2 linked regions of the Victivallis sp. Marseille-Q1083 genome follow. The protein of the gene in region 1 interacts with the protein of each later gene in a pairwise test. Links are inferred from orthologs where the notes say so. Each region holds a gene or a part of one and is shown on either strand. Other genes may lie near its edges. The genes, in order: eno and rpe.

The links.
Region 2: the proteins of eno (region 1) and rpe interact in binary tests that used the Escherichia coli proteins (3 or more experiments, as listed by UniProt). The link is inferred for Victivallis sp. Marseille-Q1083 from one-to-one orthologs.

Annotation. Positions count from the first base shown.
Region 1 is NZ_CAHJXL010000002.1:824,532-831,988, forward strand. What follows is about bases 2,191-5,072. They hold eno (phosphopyruvate hydratase), read left to right. Parts: upstream 2,191-2,935; coding sequence 2,936-4,210; downstream 4,211-5,072. Other genes in these bases: HWX74_RS19420 (NAD(P)/FAD-dependent oxidoreductase), read left to right, coding at 2,191-2,876; HWX74_RS19430 (endonuclease/exonuclease/phosphatase family protein), read right to left, coding at 4,297-5,072. Outside these bases: HWX74_RS19405 (hypothetical protein), read left to right, coding at 1-259; HWX74_RS19410 (radical SAM protein), read right to left, coding at 281-1,147; HWX74_RS19415 (zinc ribbon domain-containing protein), read right to left, coding at 1,151-1,540; more of HWX74_RS19420, read left to right, coding at 1,701-2,190; more of HWX74_RS19430, read right to left, coding at 5,073-5,103; preprotein translocase subunit YajC, read left to right, coding at 5,340-5,789; protein translocase subunit SecD, read left to right, coding at 5,819-7,457. UniProt on the Escherichia coli protein: Catalyzes the reversible conversion of 2-phosphoglycerate (2-PG) into phosphoenolpyruvate (PEP). It is essential for the degradation of carbohydrates via glycolysis.
Region 2 is NZ_CAHJXL010000001.1:1,372,824-1,380,310, forward strand. Bases 4,576-7,487 are described here. They hold rpe (ribulose-phosphate 3-epimerase), read left to right. Parts: upstream 4,576-5,645; coding sequence 5,646-6,329; downstream 6,330-7,487. Other genes in these bases: HWX74_RS05400 (hypothetical protein), read left to right, coding at 4,576-5,623; gcvT (glycine cleavage system aminomethyltransferase GcvT), read left to right, coding at 6,421-7,487. In the rest of the region: HWX74_RS05385 (U32 family peptidase), read right to left, coding at 1-1,522; HWX74_RS05390 (ABC transporter permease), read left to right, coding at 1,660-2,919; HWX74_RS05395 (ABC transporter ATP-binding protein), read left to right, coding at 2,929-3,660; more of HWX74_RS05400, read left to right, coding at 3,830-4,575. UniProt on the Escherichia coli protein: Catalyzes the reversible epimerization of D-ribulose 5-phosphate to D-xylulose 5-phosphate.

The sequences.
Region 1 (7,457 bases):
GAAATTCCCGTCCGGCGAAACCGGCCGGCTGCTGGTGCGTTTTCGCGATCCGAACCGCAACAACCGCAGCGGCGAGGGCGTGTTCGAAGGCCGGCCGTTCTCCGTGCCGGTTCATCAGGACAATCCGGCCGGCGTCTATTGGCTGGAATTGCGTGTCGACCGGGAGGACTCGCTGGATGGAGAACTGAATTTCCAGGTGACGCCGCAGAGTGGGCCGAATTTGATGATCGACCGTTTCATCTATCTGCCGAACCGGTAGAACGTCGGCCGTCGGCCGTTTTCAGAGAAACAGCGGCAGCCGGCCGGGACCGTGGCGGTCGAGCCGGCCGCTGGACAACAGTCGGTCGAGCTGGCGCAGCAAGGCCGGTTGGCCGGCCGGGAAACGGCCTTCCAGCGGAACCGGGTTGGAGCTGTGGTTGGCGCGGAAGACCGTTTGATGGAGTTCCAGCCGGGAGACCAGCGTCTGCAGTTCCTCGATGACCTGGTATTCGCTCAGCGCCTGGAAGCGGTCGAACGGTGTCTGGTCCGGCAATTCGACGAAACGCAGCGCCGACAACAGACGGGGCTGCATTCGGTTCAGGATCGCGGCGGTCCGGATGGCATGGCCGGCGGAATATTCCGTCCCGCCCAGTCCCAGCAGAATCATCACCGAACAGCGCAGCCCGGATTGCTGGGCCTGGCGGACCGCTTGCACCATGCCCTCCGCCGATTCCGTTTTACCGACCCGGTCCAGCAGCTGCTGGTCGCCGCTTTCCAGGCCGATATAGAGCGTATGGAGTTTCGATTGCCGCAGTTGCCGCAGTTCCGCCTCGGAATATTTGAGAATGGAACTGGCGTTGGCATAGATGCCGACGCGGGCCAGTTGCGGAAAGAGTTCGTTCAAATTTTGCAGATAACGCTGCAAACGTTCGAACGGCAGGAACATCACGTCGCCGTCCGCCAGAAAAATCCGGCGGGCAGCCGGATAGCGCCGGGCGCCGGAGACGAACTCCTGCCATACTTCTTCCGGCGGGCGCGGCGCGTAACGCACCGTTTTGTACATGCCGCAGAAACGGCAGCAATTGTGCGGACAGCCGTAAGCCACTTGAAAAATCAAACTGTCCGCTTCCGCCGGCGGCCGGAACAACGGTTCACGGTAATGAATCATCGTTCAATTCCAGCCGAACATCCAGACATTCAAATATCGATTGCAAAGCACCCAGATCAGCAATGCCAGCAGCAGCACGCCCAGACAGCCGATGCCGGAACGGGCCCGCTGGGGCTCTCCGGCCGGCCAGCGGGTGCCGCAGTGGTTGCAGACCATTTCGATGTCGCTGCCGCCGAGCAACCCCAGCAGCAGGCCCCACCAGCCGAACAATAACCAGCCCAGGCAGCCGCAGCCGGGACTGTATTCCCTTCGAACCGCTGAAATTTGGGTCGAGCCGCAATTCGGACAGCGAACCGGCGGGGCGGACGGTTCCGGTTCGGTCATGGTACCGCAGTTTGGACAGTAATGCTGTCCGGCTTCCAGTTGGCTGCCGCAGTGATCGCATTGTTTCATAAAAACATCTCCATTTGGTTTTAACATATCACCGCCGGAAGCGACTGCAAGTTTCCGAAGGAAAAAAATGAGCTTGCTCATTTGCATTCCGCCCCGGCGCGATACATCTTATGACAAGATTTTTTGATTTGAAATGATCAATTCAGCAGTGAGGAGACCCATGAATATTGTCATCATCGGCGGCGGCTGTGCCGGCTTTGAAGCGGCGCTGGCCGCACGGCGGCAGAATCCGGATTGTGCCATTCAATTGTTCAGCGAAGAGAGTGTCCGGCCTTATCGCCGGCCGGCCCTGCCGCGTTTGCTGACCGAAACCGTCCCGGATTTGCAGTTTTATCTGAAGGATGAAGCATTTTTTGCCGAACAGAAAATCGAATTGGTCCTGAATCGAAAAGCGGTGGAAATTGATCGCGACGCCCATCTGGTGCGATTCGCCGACGGGTCCAGCGCCGATTATGATAAATTGTTGCTGGCGACCGGCTCCAATCCGTTTCGACCGCCGGTTGAAGGCAGCAGCCTCGAAGGCGTGCTTTGTTGCCGCTCTTTGATCGATGTGAAACGGATTGCGGCGGCGATTGAAGGCGGCGCGAAGCGCATCGTCGTCATCGGCGGCGGCTTGCTGGGATTGGAATTGACCGACAATCTATTGAAGGCCGGGATGACGGTAACGGTGGCCGAAGGCTGTCCGACCATTCTGCCCAAGCAACTGGACAGTGAAGGCGCCGCACTGCTGGCGCAGTCGATCGCGGCGCAACCGGGGCTGTCGGCTCATTACGGCGCCTGTGTGCAGGCGCTGCTCGGCAAAGAACGGGTGACGGAAGTGGCGTTGGCGGATGGCGCGGTGGTGCCGGCCGATCTGGTCATTTTGTCGGTCGGCGTCCGTTCCAATGCCGCGCTGGCGGAGCGCGCCGGATTGCCGGTCGAGCGCGGGCTGGTCGTCGATGAGCATTTGCAGAGTGCCGATCCGGATATTTACGGCGCCGGCGACTGTGCATCGGTTGCCGGATTCTGTCCGGGGTTATGGCCGGTGGCGCGGGATCAGGGACGGGCGGCAGGCATCAATATGGCCGGCGGCGCCGCCGCGTTTCAACCCGGCAATTATCCGGCCCGGCTGGTGGCGTTCGGCACCAAGCTGTTCAGTATCGGTGACAACGGCGCCGGGACCACCGGGGCCATCCAGGTGGCCGATCGGATCTATCGCCGGTTGAGTTTCGATGCGCAGGAACGGCTGTGCGGCGTTATCCTGATCGGCGAAATCGGCGATGCTGCCAGATTGCAGCAGGCGTTGGAGCAAAAAATGACCCGGACGGAGTTGCAAAATAATAATTTGCTGATATAATGGATGAGGTAGAGCAGTAATTGCAGTTTTAATTTCGAAAACAATCTGGAGGAAGCATCATGTCGACAATCAGCACCATCCATGCCCGGGAAATTCTCGATTCGCGGGGCAATCCGACCGTCGAAGTCGAAGTGGTTCTGGAAAGCGGCGCCGTCGGCTCGGCGGCGGTGCCGTCCGGCGCCTCGACCGGCAGCAACGAAGCGCTGGAATTGCGGGACGGCGACAAACAGCGTTATGGCGGCAAGGGCGTATTGAATGCTGTCAAAAACGTCAATGAAATTATCCAGCCGGAATTGGAAGGCATGGATGCGCTGGACCAGCTCGGCATCGATCAGACGATGATCGAACTGGACGGTACTGCGACCAAGAGCAAACTCGGAGCCAACGCCATTCTCGGGGTTTCGCTGGCGACGGCCCACGCGGCGGCCAATTATTTGAACCTGCCGCTGTTCCGCTATCTCGGCGGAGTCAACGGCAAAGTTTTGCCGGTGCCGATGATGAATATCATCAACGGCGGATCGCATTCGGATGCGCCGATCGCTTTTCAGGAATTCATGATCCGGCCGGTGGGTGCCGAGTCATTCAGCTCCGGGCTGCGCATCGGCGCGGAAGTGTTCCATGCGCTGAAAAGTATTTTGAAGGAAAAACGCCTGAGTACTGCCGTCGGCGATGAAGGCGGTTTTGCCCCGAATTTCAGCGGCGGCACCGAGGAAGCGCTCGGTTGCATCCTGAAGGCGGTTGAGTTGGCCGGTTATGCGCCGGGAACGGATGTGAAAATTGCGCTCGATTGCGCCGCTTCGGAATTTTTTGCCAACAACATTTATGATTATACGAAATTCGAAGGGGCTTCCGGCGCCAGACGGGATGCCGCCGGGCAGGTGGATTATCTCGAAAAATTGATCGATTCCTATCCGATCGATTCCATCGAGGATGGCATGGCGGAGAACGATTGGGAAGGCTGGCAGCATCTGACCGAACGGCTCGGCGGCCGCTGTCAGTTGGTCGGCGATGACCTCTTTGTCACCAATGTCAACTATTTGGCCAAGGGAATCGCCATTGGCGCCGCCAATTCCATTTTGATCAAAGTCAATCAGATCGGTACTTTGACCGAGACGCTGGATGCTATCGAGATGGCGCACCGGGCCGGTTATACGGCGATCATCAGCCATCGTTCCGGCGAGACGGAGGACACTTCCATCGCCGACATCGCGGTGGCGACCAATGCCGGCCAGATCAAGACCGGCTCGCTGTCGCGGACCGACCGGATCTGCAAATACAATCAACTGCTGCGGATTGAAGAGATGCTTGGCGCGATGGCGCGCTACGGCTGCTAATCGCGAAGGCAGTGGTTCTCAAACCTGGTCCCGGACGGAATGAAATCCGGCCGGGACCAGGTTTACCGGCCTTGCGCGGCTGATGATTACGGCTGCGGGGTCCGGCGTAACGTTGCCATGACCGGACGATGGTCGGAAGCCATCACTTCGCCGATGACCTGGTGGCGGACGATTTCGAAAGCATTTTTGGGCGTGAAAGCGATATAATCGAGTTGTTGTTCCGGTTGGTCGGCCGGCCAGGATTTACTGCCGCCGTGATCGTTGGTCAAGGTCCAGTTTTTTCGCAGCGCTTCGATGCAGGCGGCATCCGGCTCCTGATTCAGATCGCCGACCAGAATTGCCGGATAATATTTTTTACTCTGCACCAGTTGGTCGATTGCGTCGACGGATTGGAGGCGGAGGTCTTCCAGTTCCGGTTCCCAGACAAAATGGGTGACGATGAAATAGAACGGCTGTTCGGCGGCGACTTTGACGACCAGTGCGGCACGGGGTTCGGCGTTGCCGTCGCCGGGCAGCGGAAGTTTGTCGACGACTTCCAGCGGATATTTGCTGAGAACGGCATTGCCGTATTGGGAGGTGCCCTCGTGAAAGGCAACCGCCTTGATGAAGGCGGGGTGCATATTGAGCAATTGTCCCAGTTCCCGGGGGATGTCGCTGCGCTGGGAACGCGGATTGTTGATATCCACTTCCTCCAGACCGATGACATCCGCCCCGTTGGCGCGAATCACTTCCGCCAGGCGCGGCAGATTGAACTGGTCGTCCATGCCGATGCCGGCGTGGATGTTGTAGGTCATGATTTTGATCTCCTGCGGCGCAGCGGTACCGCAGCCGCCGATCAGGACGCCGGCACTCACCAGGCCCGGCAGCAAACAAAATTTCCCCAAACGCTTCATAATCGGTTCTCCGGTGTATAATAAGGTTCTCTCGTTGGTTTTACAATATGGGATAAACGGCAGTGTGTCAAGATCGGAAGCGAAATTTCGGCGAGAGTTGAGGAAATATGATACTTTTTCGGTCGCGTCATTTGCGAAGCGAGGCTTGAAGGTGTATTTTCCCCGTTGACTTATTGTTTGATTTGAGTTGATTTATGAACTGATAAGTGGAAACATAACATAGGAGACCCAAGAACATGTATCACTACACGGTATCGACTGCAATTTTGGCGGCGGATGGCAATGCGGAAGCGCAAAACGCGGCACCGGTGGCTCCGGCCGGCGGCGAACAGTTGCAGGTGACTATCGAAGGCCAGCAGGTGCCGGAAGAGGCGCCGGCGCAGCCGCAGGCCCAACAGGGCGGAATGCTCGGCATGCTGCCGTTCATCATTTTGATTGCCCTGATGTTCTTTCTGATGATTCGTTCGCAGAAAAAGCAGGCCAAGAAACGGCAGGAAATCCTTTCCCAGATCAAAAAAGGGGACAAAGTGGTCACCAATGCCGGTATTTACGGTGTGGTGCAGGAAGTGAAAGATCAGACTTATATTCTGGAAATTGCCGATAAAGTCCGGGTGGAAATGGTCAAGAACGGGGTGGCCGGCAAAGTCAATTCGGCGGAAGCGGCCGACGCCGGCAAAAACGCCTGAGAACCAAACCAGGCAGGCAACGGGGAATTATGAATAAGAAACCGTATGTATTGCGTCTTATCATCGCATTGGTGGTGGTGGCGATTTTTTCCTTTTCGATTTATCCGCTGACGCAGCGCGATTTTTACGATACGTTTCAGAATCTGTTGAAGGATCCGAACAGCGCCGAGGCGGCCGAATTGATCGCCGAAGCCAAATTGATGCAGGCGGCGGATGCGACGATTTATCCGTCGAATGCGCTGTTGGAGGCCGCCAACGCCAAAGGCATTCAATTGAAAAACCTGGTGAAAGGCAAGGATCTTCAGAACAACCGTGATGTCATCAGTCTGATCCGCAAGGAGAGCAGCAGTTCGATCCGGCTGGGTTTGGACCTCAACGGCGGGGTGGAGTTCATGCTGGAGCTGGTGCCGAATCAGGAGTTCCTGAGCAAATTCGAAGGCGCCGACAGCGAACAGTTGCAGAAGCGGATGCAAAGCGAGTTCAACAAATTCCGCGACCAGGCGATTGAAACTTTGCGCAAACGTCTGGAAGGGCAGAATATTTACGAAGCGGAAATCACCCCGGCCGGGGACAGTTTTATTGCTTTGCGGGTGCCGATCGTTGCCAAGGACGAAATGCTCAAGTTGATGGATATCATCAAGATGAGCGCCCGGCTGCGTTTCCACCTGGTTCATCCGCAGAACGACGAGTTGCGGAGTGCCTATCGGAGCGATCCGGAGCATTTTCAGGTACCGCCGGAATACATTCTCATGGAAAGCATCGAGGCGGATAAGGATGGCAACCCGTACAAGGAGGTGTATTTCCTGAAACGTCGCTGGGAGATGGACGGCCGGAATATTGTCGAAGCCTCCGCCAGCAAGGATATGTACGGCCAGTTGAGTATTTCCCTGGGGTTCGACAGTACCGGGACCAAGCGTTTTAGCGAAGTGACCAGTGAAAACATCGGTCGCCAGTTGGCGATCGTGCTTGACGACAAACTTTATTGCGCTCCGATGATCCGGGTGGCCATCACCGACGGACAGGCCCGGATTACCGGTGATTTTTCCCAGGAAGAGGCGAAAAATATCGCCGACGCCCTGGTCAGCGGCAGCATGCCGTTTCAGATCAATGTCGACGCGGTGTTCATCACCGACCCGACGCTCGGCAAGGACAATGTGGCCAACGGTATCTGGGCGGGGATTCTCGCTCTGGTCTGTACGATGTTGTTTGTCGGCGTCTATTATCTGCGCGCCGGTCTGGTGGCGGTTTTCGCGCTGGCGGTCAATATGATATTGGTACTGGGCATGATGGCCGCTTTCAGCGCGACGCTGACTTTGCCGGGTATTGCCGGTATTATTTTGACGATGGGGATGGCCGTGGATGCCAACGTGCTGATTTTCGAACGCATCCGCGAGGAGCTCAACGCCGGTAAAAATTTGGGAACCGCCATCGATCTCGGTTATCAAAAAGCATTCAGTGCAGTGCTGGATGCCAATTTGACCACTCTGTTCACCGCCCTGATTCTGATGTGGGTTGGGACCGGTCCGGTCAAAGGGTTTGCCATCACTTTGACGATCGGTATTGTTACCAGCATGTTTACGGCGTTGTTTCTGACCAGGCTGGTCTTCGATATCATCGGCCGCTACTTTAGCTTTAAGACGATGAAGATGTGTGCGTTTCTGTCGCATC
Region 2 (7,487 bases), on another replicon or contig:
GTGACAGCGGCGAGAGTTCCGCTTTGATAAATTCCCAGCAGGCGCGGCGAAGTTTTTTCAACTCACTGGCCGGCAGAAAATAATCACCGTCGACTTCGGCCCGAACGACGGCGGCGCTGTATTGTTCGGAATTGCCGGCGGCAAATTCGCGTTCCAACGTTTCCGGCGTCAGGGCGTGTTTGGCGGCCGGCGGCAAATCCAGTTCCCGGCGCCAGATGAACGACTCCTCGGCATTGATGACTTCAACCGAAATTTCATCCCGGCGCAGCCGGACGGCCAGCTCCAGTTTGGTCCGCACCGGCGGCAGTTCAAGCGAACGCTCCGGAATGCTGGCGCCGATTTTGAAAATCCAGCCGCCCGGCACAACCTCCTTGTCACAGCAGATGAAACAATATTGGCCGGGCAAGACCTTCCGGGCCGGCTCGCTGTCGGCAAACAGCTTGGTCACCGTCAATGCCGGCCCTTCATCGCCGCTGGCCGGCTGAACCCGCAGCCGGTCGCCGATGTGCACTTTGCGGGCGGCTTTGAAACCAAAACCGTTCGGCAGCACCCGTTCCACCTTGCCGCACAGGGTGCCGGTGGCACCCAGCGTATCATGCTGGATCAAGGTCGCCATCGCTTCCTGGCTGAAAAAACCCTGCGACCATTTGCGGCCGCAGGTCTCGCTGAGCAGATTGCGGGCTTCGCCAAGCGTTTTACGGTCGAGCGTGTCGCCGGAGGCGTCCAGCACTTTGCGGTAGGCGCTGACCGCGTTGTAAACATAATCGGCCTGCCGCAGACGCCCCTCGATTTTCAGTGAAGCGATGCCGAGCTTTTTCAATTCCGGAATCAGCTCCAGCGTGCAGAGGTCCTGGGTGGAAAAGAAGAAGCCGTTGCCCTCTCGGCTGAAAAATCGCCGCCGGCACGGCTGTTTGCATTTGCCGCGATTGCCGCTGTAACCGCCGAGCCAGCTGGAAAAGAGACATTGGCCGGACAGGGAACAGCACAAAGCACCGTGGACGAACACTTCCAATTCCAGCTGGGTCGACGCCTTGAGCATCTTCAATTCATCCAGCGGCAACTGCCGTTCCAGAATGACCCGTTTGACGCCGGAAGCCTCGGCAAAACGGATGCCGGGAAGATTGTGAATGCCCATCTGGGTGGAAGCGTGGATCTCCAGCCCCGGGAAATATTCCCGGATGATGTGCAGCACGCCGAGGTCCTGGACGATGACGGCATCCGGCCCGATTGTCGCCAGATCACCGAGATAACCGACCAGCTCCGGCAGTTCTTTCTCCTTGATCAGCGTGTTCAACGTCGCATATACTTTGCGTTTGAGCTTGTGAGCGTATTCAACCAGTTGAGCGAATTGATCGGCGGTAAAATTTTCGCTGCGTTCCCGGGCGGTGAATTTCGGCAACCCGGCATAAACGGCGTCCGCTCCGGCGTCGAAAGCGGCGAGCGCGGTGGCCAGCGTCCCGGCCGGCGCCAGCAATTCCGGCAGCGGGTGCGGCGAAGGTTCGTTTGACTGAAGATTCGGCATGGTAACCTTTCCAAAAAAATTGCAAATAATCCGTCATATTCTCCTTACTATAGTTTTATTTGTCCGTTTTTAACAGTAAATTATGCGATAATTCGATTATTTTGAGCAACGGAACCGGAGGATTGGGCGGAACAAGCATGAACAGTGAACTTTTTTTGGCCTGGCGTTATTTGCGCCCGAAACGCAATGCATTGTCGATCATCACGATTTTGTCGATCCTCGGCGTGACCCTCGGCGTGGCGGTGTTGATGGTGGTGCTGGCGGTAATGACCGGCTTTACCGATGAAATGAAAGAAAAATTGCTGCAGACCCAGGCGCATCTGCAAATCCGCAGCAGCTACGCCAATTACATCGCCAATCCGCAGGCGGCAATTGACGCGGTCAGAGCCGTCGGCGGCGAGGCAGCCGGCGTCGTTCAGAATTTCGCGATGGTGCAGAACGGCAAACGGCTGCTGCCCAAGACGGTCCTCGGCATCGATCCGGCCGATTTCATGCAGCGGATGAAACTCGGCGATGTGCTGCGGCGCGGCAGCTTCGAGCTGCAGCCGGGCGAAATCGTCGTCAGTGAAACGATTGCCAGGGAGATGGGGCTGGATGTCGGGCGCAAATTGCTGCTGCACTCGCAGGAACGCATCGCCGGCATGTTCAACGTCGATGAGGACGGCAGTTTCCATTTCAAGGAAGAGGAAGTGTACCTGCCGATGGAATTGAAGGTGGCGGGAATATATTCGTTCGACAAATACGATTTCGACAGCAACATCCTGTTCCTCAACCGTGACGACGCCGCCGAACTGTTCAATATGCCGTGGGGAGCGGTGTCGACCGTTTACGGCTATGTGGCGGAACCGTTCGGTGTCGAAAAGGACGTCAAAGCGTTGCGGGAGAAATTGCCGCATATGTGGATCGCCAGTTGGAAAGATTTGAACCGGCAGTTGCTCGGCGTGCTGGCGATGGAAAAGGGCATGATGTTCTACCTGTTGGTCTTTATCGTGCTGGTGGCGGCATTCAGCATCGCCAATACGTTGATTTCCAGCGTCTATCAGAAAACGCGCGAAATCGGCGTCCTCAAGGCGCTCGGCGCCGGCGGCGGTCAGTTGATGCTGATTTTCATCCTGCAGGGAACGTTCGTCGGCGTGGTCGGCAATCTGCTCGGTTTTGCGCTGGGCTGGTCGGTGATTTTCTGGCGCAACGACATTCTGCACGGCATCGGCCGGCTGATGCAGCACGATTTCTTCCCGAAGGAAATTTATTTCTTCAGCGAGATGCCGGCCCATATCGTGCCGTTCGACGTGGCGCTGATTTTCATCGCCTCGGTGACGCTCTGCACGCTGGGAGCGGTGATCCCGGCCCTGCGGGCCGCCTGTCTGGACCCGGCCAAAGCATTGCGTTATGAATGAGGTGAGACGATGACGGATGAATATATGATCGAAACCGCCGGCCTGCGCAAAGGCTACCAGATCGGTCCGCGCCGGATTGAAGTGCTGCGCGACATCAATTTCAAAGTGCGGCGGCACAGTTGGACGGCGCTGCTGGGCGCGTCCGGTTCCGGCAAAACGACGCTGCTGAATCTGCTCGGGATCCTGGAGCGGCCGGACGGCGGCAACATTCGCTGTGCCGGCGTGGATTATGCTTCGCTTTCCGGCCGGGCGGCGGCGCGTTTCCGCAGCGAAAAGATCGGGTTCGTCTTCCAGAGCTATCATTTGCTGCCGGAACTCTCGATCGTTGAAAATGTCATGCTGCCGGCGATGCTGGCCCACCGGCGCGGCAACTGGCGTCAAAAGGCGGAAGAGCTGCTGTGCCGGATGGGGCTGGCCCAACGGCTGCGCCACCGGCCGGGAGAGCTGTCCGGCGGAGAGCAGCAGCGGGCGGCGATCGCCCGCTCGCTCATCAACGATCCGGAATTGCTGCTGGCCGACGAACCGACCGGCAACCTCGATTCGGCGACCGGCAATGAAATTCTGGAGGTCTTCCAGGCTTTGTGCCGCCGGGAGCGGCGGACGATCGTCATGATCACCCACAATGACAAAATCGCCGGGTTGGCGGACAAAATCGACTATTTGTGCGACGGCTGCTTGCAGTCCGGCGAACCGGAGCCGGAAGCGGCGGGCCAAGCGGAAATGGCGCCGGAGCCATTGTAATAAACGGCTTGCCGGCGGCCGGACGGTTCTTTTGCTTGAAAGCGCGCGGGCGGTGATTGACAAAACCATGTTGGCCATTTACAGTAATGGAATCGAGCGGTTGGTGAGGATTCGTTGCCGGAACAATAAAATTCGGGTAACGGGATATCAAACAATAGGGAGAGATGCGATGCTGAGAAAAATTTCAGGTTGGACCGGAGCCTTTCTGGGAGCGACTGTTTTGATCAATGGAGCGCTGGCGGCAACGCCGGCGGAAGAGTCGGAAAAGATTTTCAATACCGTTGCCGAAGAGCTCGATCGCGGCGGCTGTTATTACGAAATTGCCGCCACCAATGAATTGGCTGAAAATCTGCCGGAGACGATCAACGACATCGTCGGCTGGCTGGTGGCCGATGATATGGATGACTCCTTCAAGCTTCAGCTTGGCCAGATCATGGAAAAAGTCCGACTGGCGGTCGCTCTTGCCGGTATCGACCAGGTCGAAGGCTGGGGATTCAGCTCGGTCCGGTTGCCGGAAACGCTGGCCGACAACAAAAAATTGTACAACAACAAGATGTTTCTGGCCCGCAACCGGAATATGGAAGCCCGCGGCTTCTGGCAGTGGCTGGCCGCCCAGCAGAAGTTCCCTGCCGCGGATTTGGGCAAATTGCCGGCCGGAACCGTGGAAGCCGGCGTGATGACGCTGAATATCGACGCGATTTTCAATGAAATGCTGCATTCCGGCATGCTGCCGGACGAAGCGGTGATGGCAGTGACCGGTCAGTTGGATCAGCCGATCGGAAAAGACTCCGCTCTGACGCCGGCCCAGCTCATCAAGGCGGTTTCGGGAGAAATCCGTTTCGTACTGTTTTTCCTGCCGCAGGAAGACGGCGGCGAAGTGCCGGCTTTCGCCGTTCAGATCAGCGACCGGGACAACGCGCTTTTTCAGTTGATGCAAACCAAGCTGGTGCCGACCGGCTCTTTCGTCGAAGTGGATGGCCGGCTGGAACCGCTGGTGCCGGCCGGGGTGCTGCCGGAATTCATGACGCTCGCCTTCAGCAAGGCCGACAATGCGCTGCTGCTGGTCTCCAATCCGGAAGTGATCGATTATCTGGCCAAGGCGGCAGCCGGCGAAGTGCCGACTCTGGCCGGCCAGGCGGATTATCAACTGCTGACCAAAGGGCTGCCGGAGTCTGGCGATATGGTGGTATTCGTCGGTTCGAGACTGCCGGAATTCATGATAGACTTCCTCAAAAACATGCCGTTCATGGAAATGCAGAAAGAGTTCAATTTCGGTGATTTCATCTACCACACCGGAGGATTCGGCGTGCTGAATATCGATGCCGACGGCTGCCGGATGGTCAACAAGGGGACGCAGGAATTCAGCGAAGCCTCGCTGTTGAGCAAAGGAGCCCTCGTCGTCATTCCGCAGGTGATTGTCGGCGCCAAGATCTATGCGCAGCAGTTCGGACACACCCAGGGCTGGGACGGTGATGAGGACGATTACGAATGGTCCGACGACAGCGTGGCGGACTGCGGACTGCAATTGGCGAATCTGAAGATGGGATTGCGCCGTTACGCCGCCACCCATGACGGCAAATATCCGGCGGCGGACGGCTTGGCCGGTCTGCAGGAAGCGTTCGGTGACGACCCGGAGGCTCTGGAGTGGCTCGTTTGTCCGGAAGGGTTGGAGGATATTGCCGATGATTGGGATTCGGTTTCGGAAGCGAACAACTCCTATGTCTATCTGGGTGGAGCGGACACCAACGGCACGCTGCCGATCCTGTTCGACAAGCCGGGCAATCATTTGAGTGAGGTCAATGTGATCTTTGCCGACGGCAGCGTCGAAGCCATCGAAGCGGAAAATCTGGACAACTGCAAGGCGATCGTCAGTGCGATCCAGACGCAAAAACGTTATCCGGAAGCCGATTTCCTGAAGTTGATCCAGCAGGCGGAAGCCTTGGACAAGGCACTCAACGAATAAGGACTGTGCAAGGGGGCGAATCATGCGCGATATCCGTTGCTTGGCTCAAAATGGTTTGAAGGTGTCGCCGTCTCTGCTGGCGGCGGATTTCGGCGACTTGAACCGGCAGATTGCCGAAGTGACGACTGCCGGGGCGGACCTGTTGCATCTGGATATCATGGATGGCCACTTCGTCCCCAATCTGACGATGGGGCCGCCGGTGCTGAAGAGCATCCGGCCCTGCAGTGAATTGATTTTCGATACGCATCTGATGATTGCCGAGCCGTTGAAATACGTGACGGCATTCGCGGAGGCCGGCGCCGATCATCTGACGTTTCATCTGGAAAGTGAAAACGATCCGCTGGCGGTCATCAAAGCGATCCGGGCGGCCGGTTGCACCGTCGGGATCTCGTTGAAACCGGCAACTCCGCCGGAGGCAATCCACCCGTACCTGCCGGAAATCGATCTGGTGCTGGTCATGACCGTGGAGCCGGGCTTCGGCGGCCAGAGTTTCATGGCCAATATGGTGCCGAAAATCCGGGCGCTGCGGGAACGGATCGACGACTTGGCGCTGCCGATCCTTCTGGAGGTGGACGGCGGCATCGACGAACATACGGTTTCGGCGGCGGTGGATGCCGGGGCCGGGGTGCTGGTGGCCGGCACGGCGGTATTCCGTCATCCGGATGGCATGAAGGCGGCAATCGCCCGGTTGAAGGGGCAAAAATAAACGCTGCGGACTGTATGCAAAAAAAATTGAGTTGCGGACGCCGGTTTTCCGGCGTTCGCTGTTTCGAGCAGAATAACAGGATTGATGGCTTATGAGTGAGCAATTACAGCGGACGGTGCTGGCCGGCCGCCAGGTGGCGCTGGGCGCCAGGATGGTGCCGTTTGCCGGATGGGAAATGCCGGTGCAATATTCGGACGGCATCATCGCCGAACATCAACATACCCGGAATGCGGTGTCGCTGTTCGACATCTGCCACATGGGGGAATTTCAAATCAGGGGAACCGGAGCCGTGGCGGCGCTGGACCGGTTGCTGGCCCGGCCGGTGCTGGATCAGCCGATCGGCAGTTGCCGCTATAATTTTCTGCTGAACGACGCCGGCGGCGTGCTGGACGACCTGGTGGTTTACCGGATGGCGGCGGACGATTGTTTTCTGGTGGTCAACGCCGGAACCCGGGCCGCCGATGCGGCCCATTTGCGCGCCCTGCTGCCGGCGGGGGTGACGCTGGTGGATTTGTCGGACGGCCTGGCCAAACTGGATCTGCAGGGCCCGCGAAGCGCCGAGGTATTGGCGCAGCTCGGCGTCCCCGCCGCATCACTTCCGAAATATTTTCACTGGACGCTACTGGAAATTGCGCAAGTTCGCTGTATTTTAAGCCGCACCGGCTATACCGGCGAACTGGGATTCGAATTGTACTTCGATGTCGAAAAAGCCGGAGCGATGTGGGATCGGCTGTTGGAGGTGGAACCGGTCAAGCCGGCCGGACTGGGCGCCCGCGACACGTTGCGGCTGGAGATGGGTTATTCGCTCTATGGCCATGAACTGACGCCGGAAGTGACGCCGCTGGATGTCGGCGCCGCGCCGCTGCTGAAGCTGGCGGAACAGCCCGGCCGGGATTTTGTCGGACGGGCGGCATTGGAAAAGGCCGGCGTGCGGCGGCGGCTGATCGGCATCGGCTGCGAAGGCCGCCGGGCGGCCCGCGGCGGATATGCCGTCCGGGCCGGAGGCCGGACTATCGGAACGGTGACCAGCGGCGCCTTCGCCCCGTCACTCGGCGTTGCGGTGGCGCTGGCGTCGGTGACGGCGGATTGCGGACTGGAAATCGGCGATCCGGTCAGCATCGAAACGGAACGGGCGGCGATCGGCGGCAAGGTGCGGGC